2 regions of the Micrococcus sp. KRD026 genome follow, and region 1 is predicted to be linked to the other one. Evidence: predicted binding sites of a transcription regulator. Region 1 holds the regulator's gene; the other holds the start of a gene.
The links. Region 1 encodes HrcA, which represses chaperone genes, less so after heat shock. Its sites were predicted from a motif close to TTNGCACTCGNNNNNNNCGAGTGCNAA; they were not measured.
Positions count from the first base shown of each region.

Region 2: groL (chaperonin GroEL) is a predicted target of HrcA. The motif match lies at 1,952-1,978, and genes of this name have one in related genera.

Region 1 is NZ_JABFBA010000019.1:72,916-76,932, forward strand. Features, by position in the region: gene J1M40_RS12730 (DUF4870 domain-containing protein) at 1-401, opposite strand, end outside; gene J1M40_RS06745 (DUF3097 family protein) at 496-1,356, opposite strand; gene hrcA (heat-inducible transcriptional repressor HrcA) at 1,527-2,540, shown strand; gene dnaJ (molecular chaperone DnaJ) at 2,616-3,749, shown strand; gene J1M40_RS06760 (16S rRNA (uracil(1498)-N(3))-methyltransferase) at 3,746-4,017, shown strand, end outside.
Region 2 is NZ_JABFBA010000005.1:249,231-253,247, forward strand. Features, by position in the region: gene J1M40_RS02540 (DUF4031 domain-containing protein) at 1-76, shown strand, start outside; gene groL (chaperonin GroEL) at 187-1,818, opposite strand; gene J1M40_RS02550 (LytR C-terminal domain-containing protein) at 2,138-3,148, opposite strand; gene J1M40_RS02555 (DUF3263 domain-containing protein) at 3,152-3,496, opposite strand; gene J1M40_RS02560 (uracil-DNA glycosylase) at 3,533-4,017, shown strand, end outside.

The DNA of each region.
Region 1 (4,017 bases):
TTGAACGGGTACCGGAACGGACGGCCCTTGGACACGTGCGAGGCGCCCATCACGCCGTAGACCGCCATGGCGGCCCACGTGAGCGCGCCGAGGATCGCGAAGATCGGGCCGACCACCGGCAACAGGGACAGGAAGAAGAACAGGAGCGTGATGAGCGTGGGCGGCCCGGAGAAGTTCAGGGCCTCCCGCGACTCCTGCGAGGTGAACGGGCCGCGGTCGCGATAGAGCAGCCACACGACCAGCGGGCCGAGCACGCCGAACGCCAGACTGAGATGGGCCAGCGCCGCGCGGTCACGGTCCTGCTTCGCCGTGAGCGGGGCGCCGCGGCCGCCGGCCGAGACGAGCCAGGCGGGCGGGCCGTGGCCGGTGCGGCCGGCGTCGGGCTGCGCGCGGGTGTTCACGAGGGGCTCCTCCTGGATCGCGGGACCCGCGCGCCGGGGACCGGGCGCAGGGCATGGGCCAGCATAGCGCGGGCGGGCGGGGGCCGCGCCGAGATCAGTGCTCGGGTGCGGCGGTGAGGAAGTCGATGAGCTCCTCCACGCGGCCCAGCAGGGACGGCTCGAGGTCCGCGTACGTGGTGACGTGGGAGAGCAGCCGCTTCCACCCCAGCCCCGTGGCCTCCTTGCTCCCGTGCGGCCAGCCCAGTCCCCGCAGGATCCCCGTCTTCCAGTCCTGCCCCTTCGGCACGACGGGCCACGCGGGGATGCCGAAGACGGAGGGCTTGATGACCTGCCAGACGTCCACGTAGGGGTGACCGAGGATGAGCACGTTGCCCGCGGCCCCCGGCACGCGCATGGCCTCGGCCGCGAGGCGCTCCTCCTTGGACCCGGTGACGAGATGGTCCACGAGGATCCCGAGCCGGCGCCGCGGACCGGGGGCGAACGCACGGATCGCCCCGGCGAGGTCGTCCACGCCGTGCAGGGGCTCCACGACGATGCCCTCGAGGCGCAGGTCCTCGCCCCACACCTTCTCCACCAGCTCGGCGTCGTGCACGCCCTCCACCCAGATGCGAGAGGCGCGGGCAGTGCGGGCCCGCGCCCCCTCGACCCGTCGCGAGCCGGAGGCGGTGCGGGCCGGCGCCGCCGGGGCCGCGGCGGTCGGGGGGACCAGGGTCACGGGCTCGCCGTCGATCCAGAAGCCGCCGCCGAGGGGGAAGCCGCGGCGCACGCCGCGGCGGTCCTCCAGGACCACCACGTGCACGCCGCCGGAGCGCTCGATGCCGCTCACGGCCCCGGTGAACCCGGAGGCCACGTCCTCGACCACCGTGCCGGGGGTGGCGGGCACATCGGGGACGGTCCGGGCGGGGCGGCGCGTCAGGTCGTCGTGGCCCGCGGGGCCCCAGCTGCTCCAGTCCATGGGAGAGCACGGTAGCAACGGGGGCGGGCGATCACCGTGAGCGAAGCCGTGCGGGCCGGTCGGGTCGTCCCCCGGGTCGGACGGTAGCATTGGCACTTGACCCGCCGGAGTGCCAGCCAGGGGCACCTCCGGGGTCGCCCCGGATCCCGACGGACCAGAGGAGGACCGAGATGTCGGAGCAGCCCCGCCGCCTGCAGGTGCTCCAGGCGATCGTGGAGGACTACGTGGCGCTGCGCGAGCCCGTGGGCTCCAAGGCGCTCGTGGAACGGCACGCCCTGGGCGTGTCCTCCGCGACCGTGCGCAACGACATGGCTGCGCTCGAGGAGGAGGGCCTCATCGTGGCCCCGCACACCTCCGCCGGGCGCGTCCCCACGGACAAGGGCTACCGCGTGTTCGTCGACCGCCTCTCCGAGGTGAAGCCGCTGTCCCCCGCCGAGCGCCGGGCCGTGCGGACCCTGCTGGACCCGGAGACGGACACCGAGCACATGATGGAGTCCACGGTGCGCCTCCTGGCCCAGCTGACCCAGCAGGTCGCCGTCGCGCAGTTCCCCCACGAGGACGGCTCCACGATCCGCCACCTCGAACTGGTCTCCCTCGCGCCCACGCGCGTGCTCGTGGTCCTCATCCTGTCCACGGGGCGGGTGGACCAGCGGCACGCCGTGCTGGACCGTCCGGTCGACGAGGCGGAGCTGTCCGTGCTCCGCGGCCTCCTGCTGGACGCCCTGCTGGGGCTCGGTCCGGTGCAGGCGGCCACCGTGGTGGACGACGTCGTCACCCGGGTCCGCCCGGAGCACCGGCAGTCCGCCGCCCTCGTGGCCGCGGCCGTCCACGACCTGCTCGAGGCCGGCCGGCAGGACCGCATCGTCCTGGCCGGCACCGCCAACCTGGCCCGCTCCCCGGGGGACTTCGGCGCGTCCATCGGGCCGATCCTGGAGGCGCTTGAGGAGCAGGTGGTGCTGCTGCGCCTGCTCACGGAGATGGAGCAGGACGCCCACGGGGTGTCCGTGCGGATCGGCTCCGAGAACGCCGGATCGCTCGCGGACACCTCGGTGGTCGCGGCCGCCTACGGCCCCGGCGCCGTGGCGAAGGTCGGCGTCATCGGTCCGACCCGGATGGACTACCCGGGCACCATGGCCGCCGTCCGGGCGATCGCCCGCTATCTCTCCCGCATCCTGACCACCTGACGCGCCTCCACGCGTCCTGGCGGGCCCCGTCCCGCATCGCCCCACGTCCCGCTCTCCCCGAGAGGAATCCCCACCGTGACCGACCACTACGAGACGCTCGGCGTCAGCCGTGACGCCAGCACCGAGGAGATCCGCCGCGCCTACCGCAAGCTCGCGCGCACCCACCACCCGGACGTCAACCCCGACCCGGAGGCGGCCGAGCAGTTCAAGCGCATCTCCCACGCCTACGAGGTGCTCTCGGACGAGGGCCGGCGCCGGGCCTACGACACGACGGGCAACGAGAACGGCCAGGCCGGCTTCCCGGGCGGCTTCGGCGGGGCGGGCGGCTTCGGGGGCTTCGCCGACATCTTCGAGACCTTCATGAACGCCGCCGGCCAGGGCGGCCGCGGCGGCCCCGCCAGCCGCGCCCGCCGCGGCCAGGACGCCCTGGTGACCGCGCGGATCGACCTGCGCGACGCCGTCTTCGGCGGCGAGCAGACGATCGAGCTGGACACGGCCGTGCGCTGCGATCGGTGCGAGGGCTCGTGCTGCGAGCCCGGCACCCAGCCGGAGACCTGCCAGACCTGCCATGGCCACGGCATGATCCAGCGCCCCGTGCGGTCGCTGCTGGGCACCGTCATGGCCACCGAGGCCTGCCCCGCCTGCCAGGGGTTCGGCACCGTCATCCCGACGCCCTGCCACGAGTGCGACGGGCAGGGCCGCGTCCGCACCCGGACGCCGCTGACCCTGCGCATCCCCGCGGGCGTGGACGACGGCACCCGCATCCACCTCGCCGGCCGCGGCGAGGCCGGCCCGGGCGGCGGCCCGAACGGCGACCTCTACGTGGAGATCGCGGTCCGCCCGGACGAGACCTTCCGCCGCGAGGGCGACCACCTGGCCACCACCGTGACCGTCCCCATGGCCGCCGCGGCCCTGGGCACCACCGTCACGCTGGACACCCTGGACGGCAAGCAGTCCCTCAGCCTGGACCCGGGCGTGCAGTCCGGCCACGTCGAGGTCCTCCACGGCCTGGGCGTCGGTCGCCTGCGCGGGCAGGGCCGTGGCGACCTCAAGGTGGACGTGGTGGTCACCACGCCCACCGACCTGGACGACGAGCAGCGCCAGCTCCTGGAGCGCCTGGCCGAGGTGCGCGGCGAGGAGGTCGTGCACGGCGCACCCCAGGCCAAGGGCATGTTCGCCCGGCTGCGGGAGAACCTGAGGAACCTGTGACCGCCCCCCTGTTCCACCTCGAGCCGGGCGCCCTGGCCGGCGCGAGCGCGGGCGCGGAGGTCGTCTTCGACGGCGCCGAGGCCCGGCACGCCGCCGCGGCCATGCGCCTGGCCCCCGGGGAGGCCGTGCTCCTGGCCGACGGGTCGGGCACGCTCGGCCACGGCACCGTGCTCGCGGCCGCCCCGGACGCGGTGTCCGTGCGGCTGGACGCGGTGGCGGAGGAGCCGGCGCCCACCCCGGCGCTCGTGCTCGTCCAGGCCCTCGCCAA
Region 2 (4,017 bases), on a different contig from region 1:
CGCCCCCGGCCGAGCACGCTGGGAGGCCGCCGCCCGCCGCAACCTGGCGGCGGAACGGGCCGCGCTGTCGGCCTGAGCGGGTCGCCCCGGTGCTCGCCCGAGACGCGGCGAGGCCCGCCTCCCCGGACGGGGAGACGGGCCTCGCAGGCTGGGCGCCCGAACGGGTCGGGCCGGCTCAGCGGCTGATCACATCATGCCGCCCATGCCGCCCATCGGGTCCATGCCCTCGGCGCCGGCGGCGGCCTTCTCGGGCTTGTCCGCGACGACGGCCTCGGTGGTCAGGAACAGGCCCGCGATGGACGCGGCGTTCTGCAGGGCCGAGCGGGTCACCTTCACCGGGTCGTTGATGCCGGCGGCCAGCAGGTCCTCGTACTCGCCGGTCGCGGCGTTCAGGCCGTGGCCGTCGTCGAGGGTCTTGACCTTGTCGGCCACGACGCCGGGCTCCAGGCCGGCGTTGAGGGCGATCTGCTTCAGCGGGGCCTCGATGGCGACCTTGACGATGTTCGCGCCGGTGGCCTCGTCGCCCTCGAGCTGCAGGCCGCCGAACGCCTTGGCGCCGGCCTGGATCAGGGCCACGCCGCCGCCGGCGACGATGCCCTCCTCCACCGCGGCCTTGGCGTTGCGCACGGCGTCCTCGATGCGGTGCTTGCGCTCCTTGAGCTCCACCTCGGTGGCCGCGCCGGCCTTGATGACGGCCACGCCGCCGGCCAGCTTGGCGAGGCGCTCCTGCAGCTTCTCGCGGTCGTAGTCCGAGTCGGTGTTCTCGATCTCGGAGCGGATCTGGGCCACGCGGCCGGCGATCTGCTCGGCGTCGCCGGCGCCCTCCACGATGGTGGTCTCGTCCTTGGTGATGACCACCTTGCGGGCGGAGCCCAGCAGGTCGAGGGTCGCGTTCTCCAGGGACAGGCCCACCTCGGAGGAGATGACCTGGCCGCCGGTGAGGATGGCGATGTCGGCGAGCATGGCCTTGCGGCGGTCACCGAAGCCCGGGGCCTTCACGGCCACGGACTTGAAGGTGCCGCGGATCTTGTTGACCACGAGGGTGGCCAGGGCCTCGCCCTCGACGTCCTCGGCGATGATCAGCAGCGGCTTGCCCGACTGCATGACCTTCTCGAGGATCGCCACCATGTCCTTCACGGAGGAGATCTTCGAGTTGACGATGAGGATGTAGGGATCCTCGAGGACGGCCTCCTGGCGGTCCGCGTCGGTCACGAAGTAACCGGAGATGTAGCCCTTGTCGAAGCGCATGCCCTCGGTGAGCTCGAGCTCGAGGCCGAAGGTGTTGGACTCCTCGACGGTGATGACGCCCTCCTTGCCGACCTTGTCCAGGGCCTCGGCGATGAGGGAGCCGATCTGCTTGTCCGCGGCGGAGATCGAGGCGGTGGCCGCGATCTGGTCCTTGGTCTCGATCTCGCGGGAGGCGGAGAGCAGCTCGGAGGTGACGGCCTCCACGGCCTTCTCGATGCCGCGCTTCAGGGACAGCGGGTCGGCGCCAGCGGCCACGTTGCGCAGGCCCTCGCGGACCAGCGCCTGGGCCAGCACGGTGGCGGTGGTGGTGCCGTCGCCGGCGACGTCGTCGGTCTTCTTGGCGACCTCCTTGACGAGCTCCGCGCCGATCTTCTCGTACGGGTCCTCGAGCTCGATCTCCTTGGCGATGGAGACGCCGTCGTTGGTGATGGTGGGAGCGCCCCACTTCTTCTCCAGCACCACGTTGCGGCCGCGGGGGCCGAGGGTCACCTTCACGGCGTCGGCCAGGGTGTTCAGGCCCTTCTCCAGGCCGCGGCGGGCCTCTTCGTCGAATGCGATGGTCTTGGCCATGTGCAGGTCCTTTCTGGACGTCGGCTTCCTACTGCTGGTGGCTGACCTGCGCCGATGCCCGCGACGGACGGCCCCTGGGGGCCTCACCGGTGGACAGGTCCTCCTCCACGGCGCCGGACCGACCGGGGTACGGCTGGCAGTCGCGCCTTCGGAGTGCTAACCCCATTATGAGCACTCGCACCGGGAGAGTGCAAAAGGTCCGCGGGACGGGAGCCCGCCCTTCCGCGGACGGCGGACGGCCCCCGGCAGAACGCCTCGGAAGGCGCCCCGCCGGGGGCCGGAAAGGGTGCGCGGCCGGCACGGCCGTACGACGGGCGGATCAGCCGGTGACGACCACCGCGACGCCCTTCACCTGCAGGTTCGGGGTCTGCAGGACCGGGAAGCCGAGCTCCTTGCCGACCGCCTCGGCGGCGGCCTTGTTGGCCGAGCCGTTGTACAGGACGGTGGAGGACTGGATGCCGTAGCCGCTCCAGTTCTTCGCGTCCACCGAGGTGTAGCCGGCGCTCGTGAGCCGCTGCGCGTAGGAGGCGGCGAGACCCTGGGTGCGGGTCGCGTTGTACACGGTGACGTGGGTGCCGCGCACGGCGGCGGACTGCGAGGCCGCACGAGAGCTCGACGCGGCCGCGGACTGCGCGGCCGCACGAGAGCTCGACGCGGCCGCGGCCTGCGAGCGCGAGGCCTCCGCCGCGGCGGCCGAACGGGACGCGGCGGCGCGCGAGGACTCCGCCGCCTGGGCGGCCGCCGCCGACCGGGACGCCTCTGCGGACTGCGCGGCGGCCTCGGAACGCGAGGCCTCCGCCGCCTGTGCCGCAGCGGCGGCACGGGACGACTCAGCGGCCTCTGCGGCGGCCTCGGAACGCGAGGCCTCCGCCGCCTGTGCCGCAGCGGCGGCCCGGGACGACTCGGCGGCCTCTGCGGCGGCCGCCTCCTGCGCCACCCGCGAGGACTCAGCCGCGGCCGCAGCCGCGGAACGGGACGCCTCCGCCGTGTCCTCGGACGGGGTGGCGGACTCGGTCGCGGATGCAGTCGACGCCGACGCGGAGGACGCCGAGGAGGACTCGGACGACGCCGACGTCGACGGCTCGACCGCCGGGGCCGTCGTGGAGCTCTCGGCGGCGACGGGCTCGGAGCGGTCGCCGGTGAGCCACGGCAGGACGACGCCCACGAACAGGCCGGCGAGCAGGACGAGGCCGGCCACCCAGAGCAGCGGGCTCAGGCGGCGACCCCCGCCCGCGGCGGTCGCGCCGGCAGCGGCGAAGGACTCGCGGTGCGCGCCGCGCTGGTCCGTGTACTCGGGGACCTCGTCGAAGCGGTCGGGCTGGTAGGCCATGGGTCAGTTCTCCTGGCGGGAAGCGGGCGTGGACGGCGGCGGATCCGCGGGTCCCCTCCGGGCCCGGCTGCGGGTGCCGCGCTTGCGCAGCAGCCGCGTGACCAGCAGGGGTCGGTAGGCCAGGGCGGCCTCACGGTCCAGCAATCCGTTCAACACCTGATAATAGGCGGTCGGAGACAGCCCCAGACGCTCTCGGACGGCGTGGTCCTTGGCCCCGCCGTACCGCCAGGTGGCGGCCTCCAGGTCCAGGACCGCACGCTCCAGGTCCGTCAGCTCGTCCCGCCGTGGCCGCGCGTCGGCACCCTCGTCCGGGTCCGGATCGGGCGAGACGGGCGTGGGGTGGGACATGGCGGCCACTGTACCCACCCGGTCTACCCTCGGGTCATGGAGTTCATCGCGCCCCTGGATCCGGGCTGGGAGGCGGCCCTCGCCCCGCAGGCCGCCGCGTTCGAGCAGGTCGGCGAGCGGCTGCGGGCCCGCCGGGCGGCCGGAGAGCAGGTGCTGCCGGCGCCGGAGCACATCCTGCGGGCGTTCCGTCAGCCGTTCGCGGACGTCCGCGTCCTCGTGCTGGGCCAGGACCCCTACCCGACGCCGGGCCATCCGATCGGCCTGAGCTTCGCGGTGGACCGCCACGTGCGGCCGCTGCCCCGCTCCCTGGCCAACATCCACCGGGAGCTGCACGACGACCTCGGCATCACCCCGCCCGCCCACGGCGACCTCTCCGCGTGGACGGACCAGGGTGTGCTGCTGCTGAACCGCGCCCTCAGCGTGCGGGCCGGCGCACCCGGCAGCCACCGCGGCCTCGGCTGGGAGCAGATCACGGAGGCCGCGGTGCGGGCCCTCTGCGCGCGCGGCACCCCGCTCGTGGG